Regions from separate parts of the Enterocloster lavalensis genome, predicted to be linked through region 3. Evidence: riboswitches for the same ligand, from Rfam matches in the RefSeq annotation. Region 3 holds a riboswitch; each other region holds the start of a gene.
The links. Region 3 has a riboswitch for thiamine pyrophosphate ahead of ACK2JC_RS28125 (MTH1187 family thiamine-binding protein). Riboswitches for the same ligand answer to the same signal wherever they lie in the genome.

Region 1 (3,273 bases), 1.7 Mb from region 3:
TTAAACCGCGACAGCAGCCCCAGCCGTTTTAAGGCTGCCTCCACCAGCCGCCGGTCGCTGGAGGTGGCGACCGCCATGGGAATCCCGCGCTCCTGCAGCTGCCGCAAAAACGCCTCCAGCCCGGCTTTGGGCTGGACCCGGTGGAAATAAAAGTCCTCAATCGCAGCGCTGACGCCGCAAATGATCTCCTCCCGGCTCTGGGACAGGCCGTAGCGGGCGATCAGGTAATCCGCGCCTTCGGCCATGGACATAGGATAGAGAATTCTCCCCAGCCCCGGCTCCGGGACATACCCCAATCCCTCCAGATACAGGGCCGCGGCGTTGTCCCAGATGGGCATGGAGTCAAGCAGCGTGCCGTCCGCGTCGAAAATGGCCCCGGCAATCATGTGTTCACCATCTGCTCCACCGCCGCTTTTAAGTCCGCGGTGGCGGCTTCGATCTGCTTCTGGGCGAAAATAGCGCTGACCACGGCCACGCCGCAGATTCCGCTGCCCGCCAACATCCCCACGTTTCCGCGGTTGATCCCGCCGATGGCGATCACCGGGATGTCCACCGCGCGGCAGATGTCCCGCAGCGTCTCATAGGGGACGTCCGTGGCGTCCTGCTTGGTTCCGGTGGGAAACACAGCTCCCACCCCCAGGTAGTCCGCGCCCCGCTGTTGCGCCAGCAGCGCCTGTTCCACCGTTTGGGCGGAAACGCCGATGATCTTGTCTGCGCCAAGCCTGGCGCGCACATCCCCGGCCTCCATGTCGCTCTGGCCCACATGGACGCCGTCCGCGTCCACCGCGGCTGCGATCTCGACGTTGTCGTTGATCAGAAACGGTACCCCAAAGCGCCTGCAGAGCGTCTTTAGCTCCCTGGCCTCGGCCAGAAAATGCTCCTGGTCCAGCGCCTTCTCCCGCAGCTGGATAAAGGTGGCTCCTCCCCGGAGGGCCGCCTCCACCTGCTCATACAGCGTGGCCCCGTTTAACCAGCTGCGGTCCGTCACCGCGTACAACAGCAAATCCTTTTTATCGCACCTCATATTTTGCCCCCCTTTCCAGCTCCCGGCCGTCCATATTACAGATCGCGTCGATGATGCGGCTGCGGTAAGCGGCGTTGCCGTCCCCAGGCGCCATACGCGAAAAACCGATCTCCCCGGCCAGCCCCATCAGGCAGACCGCGGCAGCCGCGGCCTCCAGACAGTTGCCGGGATTTGCCGCCACGTAGGCAGCCGTAAGGGCGGACAGCTGGCAGCCGGTCCCGGTGACCTTTCCCATCTCCGGGCGGCCGTTGCGGATCACATAGCAGCGCTCAGCGTCCGCCACCAGATCGATGGCCCCCGTCACGGCCACAATGGCCCCGTCTCTGGCGGAGAGATCCTTCACAAAGGCGATTGCGGATTCCAGATTGTCCTCCGTCACCACGTCCTCCACGCTGGCGTCCACCCCCCGGGTGTTGCCGCTGCCCGCTGCCAGCGTCTTGATCTCAGACATATTGCCGCGGACAACGGTGAACCGGATCTCCCTTATCAACCTTCTGGCCGTCTCGGTGCGCAGGGTGCTGGCCCCCGCTCCCACCGGGTCCAGAACCACCGGGTGGTTCAGGGCCTGCGCCGCCTTCCCCGCCTTCAGCATGGACGGAATGGTGCGGCTGTTCAGGGTGCCGATGTTGATGTTGAGGCCGCTGCAGATGGCGGTGATCTCCTCCACTTCCCCCTCGTCGTCGGCCATAATGGGACTTGCGCCGCATGCTAACAGCACATTAGCCACGTCGTTGACCGTGACATAGTTGGTGATATTGTGAATCAGGGGTACCGTGTTCCTCACATTTTCCAGACAGGTTTTAAACATTGTGTTTCCTCCTCTTTCTCTCCGGCCGCGCTGGCGGACCATCGGTCCATTGCATCCAATAAAAAAGCTGCGATGCAACCAATGAAAGGCAGCATCACAGCGATATGATACAAGTGGCTATGGTTCCCTACGTTGGCATTATCCAAATCAGGTTAAGGGTCGAAGCAGTCTCAGCTTCCTCTCAGCCCACTACTGTGAGCTCCCCGCTTTTTGATTTTACGAACTCTATTATACACTGGTTTGCAGATTATTCAAGCATTTTTTGACAAATGCCGCCGGAATACCGCCGGAGAAATAACGCCGAAGGCCACCGGATGGACGCCGCGCAACCACGGCGCCGCGCTCCCGGGTACAGGCCCCCGTCACCACTCCGCGATGGAGCCGTCCCGGTGGCGCCACACGGGATTTTTCCAGCTGTGGGGCGTGCGGTTTTCCTCCAGCACCAGCTCCCGGTTGACCTCCACGCCGATACCGGGCTTTACCGGCAGCCGGACATAGCCGTCCACGAACGCGAAGTCCTCCTTGTTCTTCACATAGTCCAGAACAGACTTGCCCACATTGTAGTGGATGCCCATGCTCTGCTCCTGGATCACCGCGTTGTAGCTGGTGGCGTCCACCTGCAAACAGGAGGCAAGGGCGATGGGGCCTAAGGGGCAGTGGGGAGCCAGCGCCACGTCGTGGGCCTCGGCCATGGCCGCGATCTTCTTCACCTCGGTGATTCCGCCCGCGTGGGAAAGGTCTGGCTGGATAATATCCACTCCGCCGCTGGCAAACAGGCGCTTGAAATCATATTTTGTGAACAGACGCTCGCCGGTGGCGATGGGGATGTTGCAGCAGTCCGCGATCTCCTTAAACAGCTCCATATACTCGCAGAGCACCGGCTCCTCCAGGAACATGGGATCGAACTCCTCCAGCTTCTTCGCCAGTATCTTGGCCATGGGCTTGTGCACCCGGCCGTGGAAATCCACCGCGATGCCGAAATACTTGCCGCAGGACTCCCGGATGGCGGCTACCCGCTCCAGCACCTGGTCCACCTTCTCGTAGCTGTCGATATACTGCAATTCCTCGGTGGCGTTCATCTTCACCGCCGTGAACCCGGCGTCCTTTCGCTCCTTTGCGGTCGCGCCCACGTCCGTGGGACGGTCGCCGCCCACCCAGCTGTAAACCCGCATGCGGTCCCGGCAGGCTCCGCCCATGAGCTCGTACACCGGCGCGTTAAAATATTTGCCCTTGATATCCCACAGCGCCTGGTCGATACCCGCGATGGCGCTCATCAGCACGCCGCCGCCCCTGTAAAATCCAGCCCGGTACAGGGTGGTCCAGATATCCTCAATCCGTCTGGGATCGGCCCCGATCAGGTACTCGCTCATCTCCTCCACGCAGGCCTGTACCGTGGCCGCATGGCCCTCCAGCACGGCCTCCCCCCAGCCGCACAGACCGT
Region 2 (3,273 bases), 2.7 Mb from region 3:
CTTAAAAATAAATAGCGATTTGCTATTTTCTCTCGGTGCGGCAGGAGGCGTAATCCATTTTAAAAAAACGCCGCCTGCCGCCGTATGGTTGACCGTCATACCGTTGTGAAGGATTCGCTACACGGGATGACGCTTGTGATCCGTATGCGTTGTATATTCAGCCATGTCAATCTGCCCGCCATGGGGCCGTGGATTCGCGTACCACCAGTTTGGGCTTCAGCCGGTAGATCAGCTGCTTTGGCCGTTCGCCGCCGATCCAGATCATCAGCTGTTCAATGGCGCATTCCGCCAGCGCGGAAACCGGCTGGGCCACGATGGTGAGGGCCGGAATGTATTCCTGGGCCATTGGCTCGTCGTCGAATCCGCAGACCGAAACATCCTGGGGCACCCGGTAACCGTGCTCCCGCAGCGCCGTGATCACGCCCAGAGCCAGGTTGCAGTCGGCCGCGAAAATCGCAGGCGGCACCACGCCCTGCCCGATCCAGGCCGTCATGATCCGGTAGCCGTCGGCAAAGCAGAACTGGCCCCGCTCCGAGCGGACAACGGAAAGCCCTTCCCCGGCGAGGGCGGCCTGAAGCCCGTGTTCCCGCTCCGAGCTGTTGACCAGCTCCCTGGGGCCGCCGATAAAGCCGACGCGCCGGTGTCCTAGGTCGAGGAAATGCCGCCCCACCTGATAGCCGCCGTCGAAATTGTCCACCAGAATACAACTGTAGTCCGCGTTCCGGTTCTGGCTGTCCAGCACCACAAAAGGCACCTTCTGGCTCTTGAGACGGGGGACGAACTCATCCTCCATGCCGGGCGCCAGCAGCATCATGCCGTCCACGCGCTGCTGCTGTAAAATGTAATCGCAGCCCTGGTTGGCGGTGATGGAAATGGCCAGAAACAGATTGTGGCTGATCAAGCCGTTGTTCACTTCCTGGACAATCTGGCTGAAAAACGGGTCCTGAAGTCCCGGCGTGATCATGCCGATGATTCCAGTGGTTCCCCGGGCCAGGGTCCGGGCCGCCGCGTTTGGTATGTATCCCAGCGCCTCGATGGCTTCCATGACCTTCTGACGGTTGTATTCCCGCACGCTGGGCGAGTGATTCAAGACTCTGGAAACCGTCACAGTTGACAACCCGCAGTACCGCGCCACGTCCTCCAGGCTCACCTGCTGCTTCTCTCCCATGTAGTCCCCTCTTTTCTCCAAAAGTTAATACGCTTTAATTTCTGTTTTTACTATACACCTTTTTGAGGAAAGTGCAAGAGGGATCGCACTTTTTCGGCAGATTGGTGGAAATTTACAGGGTATTTTTGTGCATATTCACGTTTCCCAGGAGTTTTGCGGGGATATCATTGGAAAATGTCTTGGTATTTAAGGATATATTCGGGATTGCCCGGGATCATGACAGGGGGCAGGGGTTTCCCGGTGTTAGTTGGAGTATGTTCCGGTGGTTTTTGGTATGCGGGGGGTGCAGCGGGATCTCCAACATGGGGGTTGGACTGTGGGGATCCCGAAACTATGGTTGAGTTCTTTTTTAATTATCGCAGATTCCCAGGCGCTTTCTCCCCCGTCACCGCGCCGTCATGCTCCAGAATACGGCCAAGGTGCTGAAACGCCCCGGATTTGCACAGCGCTCCGATCAGCAGGGCGGCGATCACGGTGCCGCACAGGGTGCTGGACAGAAACGGGATCACATAGAAAAACACGGCTACCTCCTTGCCCATGAGCATGGACGCTACGGGAAAACACATGATCGCGCCCAGGATTCCGGTGCCGAACACCTCACCTGCATAGGCCATCGTCAGCTTATGGCTGTGCCGGTAGAGCACGCCGCACAGATAGGCGCCCACCATACTGCCCGGGAAGGCCAGCAGACTTCCGGTGCCCATGAGGTTGCGGATCAGCGATGTACAGAACGCCATGCCCACGCCGTACCAGGGGCCTAAAAATACTCCTGCCATCACATTGCACAGATGCTGGATGGGGAAACATTTGGATGCGCCGATGGGGACGGCAAAGGTGGAAAGGGACACGGCTACCGCCGTCAGCATGGCGCTTACGGCCAGTTTCTTTGAGTTGATTTTCATGATTTTTTGCTCCTTTTGTGGGTTTTCAGGGGAGGCCAGGGGATCGCAGGCTGGCAATGGTACGCGGGGGCTGCATCGCCGAGCCATGGCAGCCAACCAGTGCCTGCAGGCTGCGCCAGTGGCCCATTGCATTCAACAAAAAATCCAGGCCGCATCAGCCTGGATTTTGATTTTTGCATCGTAAACTACTGCAAATCACACTATTTCCCTACGCTGGCATTACCCGATCAGGTTCTAACGGTCGAAGTTCGATTACTTCCTCTCAGCCTGCTACACAAGCTCCCTATTGTCGTTTAGAATAGCACTACATTAACTCAATGTCAAGATGAAATGTCTCAACATTTAAAACATTTAAAACTCCTTTACTTATCTCCATCAGCCACTCATCTGCCTCTTTTCCTCCCCCGCTCCTACAGCAGCCTAACCGGATTTTCAAATAACCGCACCCGGATTTCCACTCGGTTCTTTTCATTCCTGACTCCGGCGTCCATCTCACAGTACCGGTAGATTCTCTCTGGATACGAGAAATTATTTCGTTTCTCTCATCCCCCTGCCTGTTCGTTTTGAATATCATTTACACAAATTACCATTTTATAGCCCCCTTAATTTCACTTTTTTGTATACCTAATTTTTACACAATAATTCCATGTAGCGAAAATTTGTATTCTCGCTTTTAGTACATCTATTAAAAATATCAGGAGGTATCGCTTTATGAAAAAACAACCCCACTCAAGGAATTAATCAGTACCAATGAAATCCTGGTCATGCCGGGCGCTTATGATTGTCTGTCGGCGATCATGATCCAGAATGCCGGTTTCAAGGCCGTTCAGATGTCTGGATACGGTTTCGCCGCCTGCCTGCTGGGTGAGCCCGACTGCGGCCTGCTCACCTTCACGGAGGTTTTAAACCACACATCATGCTGGACCGCCACCTGCAAAGGCGGGGCCCCACTATAAACTGCATAAACGAGCTGACCCAGCCCGATATCCATTACCGGCTCTGCGCCGAGGACTACCCCGCCAGCTTCTGCCTGACCATGTGCTTGCCGGGCGTCTACCAGCTCAACCAGCTGGGCGGTTCCGGCTCCCGGCTCCATGTGCTCCCCACCAAGGACTTCAAGCAGGTGAAACCCCTGTCCCTGATTTACCACAAGGACAAGATCTTCCCCTCTTACACCCAGGATTTCATGAAGCTGATCCGGGA
Region 3 (3,273 bases):
TCCGGTGTGATTGGTATTTGGAGTCCAGTCCAGCACAAATGTGATCTCCTTTAAGCTTCCGGACTCCATGTCCGTCTCAGAGCCGGCTAAACCTGTCCCGCCTGGCTGTGTCTCATCCTGTTTCGCTCTGCCGCCCGCGCTGCAGCCGGTCAGGTTCATACCTATGACCGCAGCGGCCACAGCGGCGGCAATCCAACGCTGTCTTATCATCTGCTTCCTCCTCAGTCCCATGTCCCAGGCCGTCAATCCCGATTGGAATTCTCCCAGGGCATGCATTTTTTCTGTAAACGCTCCACCGCCCACATGAGCAGCAGGCTGATGGCCGAGATCAAAATAATCACGGCAAACATTTTATCGAAGGCAAAGGCCTTTTTCACCCGCGTCATGTAGACGCCCAGCCCGCCGAAGCCTCCCAGCCACTCCGCGATCACGGCACCCACCACCGCGTAGGAGGCGGAGATTCGCAGGCTTGAAAAGAACTGTCCCAGGGCGCCGGGGAGCTTGATGTAGAAGAAAATCTGTCCCCGCCCCGCCCCCATGGCCCGCAGCAGGTTCACCGCGTCCGGGTCAGCGGACCGGAAACCGGTGAGCAGGCCCACGGTGATCGGGAAAAAGGTGGTGATCACGATCAGGATCACCTTTGGGGCCATCTCGTAGCCGAACCACAGCACCAGAAGGGGCGCGATAGCCACCGCCGGGACGGTCTGGGTCAGCACGATTAACGGATAGAATGCCTGATAGAGCCGGTCAAACCGGTCCATCAGCACCGCCATCACAAATCCGGTCAGAATTCCCAGCGCCAGGCCCAGAAATGCCTCCGACAGAGTGATCCTGGCGTGTCCCATGAGAGCGGGAAATTCCTGCACAAAGGCCCTCGCCACGGCGTTCGGCGAGGGCAGCATAAAGCCTTCCACAATTCCAAAACCTGTCAGGGCCTGCCACAGAATCAGAACGGCCAGGACCGCGGAGCAGGACCACAGTTTACTTGTGATGTTTGGTGACTTTCTTTTCAATGGTCAGCACATCTCCCTCCGGATGATAGGAAACCTTGATGTAGGCGGCCACGGACGGCGCGCCAGCCCGCACGGCAATGTGCTGGCATTCCTTCACAATGTCCATCAGTTCGTCGTAATCGCCTTCAATGGTGGTCTCAAAGGGTCCCACGTAATAATTGAGGCCCGTACTCTTAATATAGGCAATGACCTCGTCCACAATACGGATCAGTTCCTCGTTATTGTCCGCCTTCGGCAGAGACTGGATCGCTACGCTTGCATTCATGGTTGACTCTCCTCTTCTATTTCAGATGATTGTAATGTAAAAAGCCTGCCCGGATAAATCTCCGGGCAGGCGGTTACAGGCAGGGCCTTAACAGTGACTACGCTGGCATTATCCAGATCAGCTTCCAGGGTTCGGGGACTCGCCTCGTCTCAGCCGGATCGCTCCAGCACCCCTTTTATTTTCCGGTAATCAGCATACTACAAGATGGGCGGTTCGTCAATGGTTTTATTCCAGTGCAGTCCCCCTGCATCACCTTCCGCTTCTATAAAGAAGCGCCCCGCGGGGCATATAACCGCCGCAGAGCGCCTTTTACAACATGATTCAGTCTTATTATTTCAGGAAAGCCCCAAAGAGGATACTTCCGATGATCAGCACGATACCGCCGCCCAGACGGGAGGAAAGCTGTGCGTATGCGATCAGGCCCATTCTCTTGGCAGCGCCCAGAACAGCCAGGTCGCCGGAGCCACCGCGGTTGGCCATGCAGAGGCCTGCGGTGATGGCGGAGTCGATGGGGAAGAATCCTACCAGGTAACCTACGATTGCGGAGCCGATGATGGCGCCGATTACGATCGCCAGAGCGATAACCACGTTGCCGGGGGTGATGGCCTTGGCCAGCTCAATGATGTTGGTGTCAACGCCCACGCCTACCATGATGATCAGGATCAGGTTTGCGGTGAAGAAGGACTGCAGCTTCTTGGCGGCAGCGCGGATGTTGTCCGGCACAATGCCGGCAGCAGCAACGATGGCCACGAAAATGATCATGTAAGCGAACTGATGGATGGCAACGCCGCCGATGGTGGGAAGCAGAGCCTTGGCAAACAGTCTGCCCAGAGCGTAGAAACCTACGGCCAGGAAGAATGCGCCGCCCAAATCCTTCATGGAAACTTTTACCTTCTTGTCCTCAGTGGCAAAATCGCCGCCCTTGCGGATCAGATTGGTACCGTTGCCGGTCCAGCTGGGCTTCATCTCGCCAACCTTGCGCAGGATAGCGGCGGTCAGGATGGCGAAAATGTTGGCGATGGTCAGAATCGTGATGGCAAAGGAATAGTAGTTGGCCGCCGCGTCGCCGGTGACGGTCTCATAAATCTGGCTTAACGGCACCGCGCCTGCGCCATTTCCGCCGCCCATAACGGGAAGCACATACTTTAACATAACGTTGGTGGGGGAAACCCCAAAGATCAGTCCGGCCAGGATTCCCAACACGCCGGCGCCCAGCAGGCCGCCGAAGATCGCGGGGATGTAACCTGCGAAGGAACGGATCAGGAGCTTGCGGTCCAGAGCCAGAATGGAACCGGTGATCAGGAAGATGATAAAGAAGGACAGGAAGTCCGCCTCGTCCATCACCATGACCATGGCGTCCGCGTATTTCTGCGGAATTATGTTGTAGGTGAACAGGAACGCGGATACCAGGAATGCCAGCACCAGGCCGCCGCCCACATAGCTGTTCCAGAACGGAATGCGCTCGCCGATCTCATTGCAAAGGATACCGATGGACAGCATCAGTGCAAAGGAACCGGCCAGATCCGTTGACAGTGCGCCGGTCGCCGCCGCCGCAATGACAATGAGCATGATCGCGCCGCAAAGCCACCACTGGAGTCCATAGGGTTTTACTACTTTTGTTTCTTCAGACATAAATTTCCCCTCCATAAATATAATTTTCGTTAGATGCAGTTCAGAATAGCAGGCGAATATAAAATATGTATAAAGATTATATATTTTTTGTAAATTCGCCGTGAATATTCCGTTAATGGGATCATAACATAAGGGCAAATTGATTGCAATTACAAATATGTTTATGTAAATCATAGGAGAAAACTTATAGGCCGGTCCGCCGTTCTCCTTGATCTTCCGGCGGAACAATGATATCATCTTACAGGGGACGGCAAAACATCTTAGAGAATTTGTAAGTTTTTCTTCAAAATCCGTCCATGAATGTTTAATATACTATAGAATAATAGAGTCAAACCCTGCGCCGTACGCGTCAGGCCCTGCGAA

Region 1: linked by a shared signal. The riboswitch ahead of thiM (hydroxyethylthiazole kinase) and the one ahead of ACK2JC_RS28125 (MTH1187 family thiamine-binding protein) in region 3 are both predicted to bind thiamine pyrophosphate.
Region 2: linked by a shared signal. The riboswitch ahead of thiW (energy coupling factor transporter S component ThiW) and the one ahead of ACK2JC_RS28125 (MTH1187 family thiamine-binding protein) in region 3 are both predicted to bind thiamine pyrophosphate.

Annotation. Positions count from the first base shown of each region.
Region 1 is NZ_CP176637.1:1,548,850-1,552,122, forward strand. It holds gene ACK2JC_RS06825 (HAD family phosphatase) at 1-386, opposite strand, end outside; gene thiE (thiamine phosphate synthase) at 383-1,024, opposite strand; gene thiM (hydroxyethylthiazole kinase) at 1,011-1,832, opposite strand; TPP riboswitch at 1,939-2,048, opposite strand; gene dgoD (galactonate dehydratase) at 2,195-3,273, opposite strand, start outside.
Region 2 is NZ_CP176637.1:3,512,086-3,515,358, reverse strand. It holds gene ACK2JC_RS15725 (LacI family DNA-binding transcriptional regulator) at 167-1,168, opposite strand; gene thiW (energy coupling factor transporter S component ThiW) at 1,522-2,070, opposite strand; TPP riboswitch at 2,258-2,365, opposite strand; gene ACK2JC_RS15715 (hypothetical protein) at 2,375-2,542, opposite strand; gene ACK2JC_RS15710 (isocitrate lyase/phosphoenolpyruvate mutase family protein) at 2,835-3,026, shown strand; gene ACK2JC_RS15705 (hypothetical protein) at 2,987-3,273, shown strand, end outside.
Region 3 is NZ_CP176637.1:6,259,949-6,263,221, reverse strand. It holds gene ACK2JC_RS28135 (ABC transporter substrate-binding protein) at 1-69, opposite strand, end outside; gene ACK2JC_RS28130 (ABC transporter permease) at 243-1,013, opposite strand; gene ACK2JC_RS28125 (MTH1187 family thiamine-binding protein) at 982-1,278, opposite strand; TPP riboswitch at 1,355-1,461, opposite strand; gene ACK2JC_RS28120 (2-hydroxycarboxylate transporter family protein) at 1,609-2,910, opposite strand.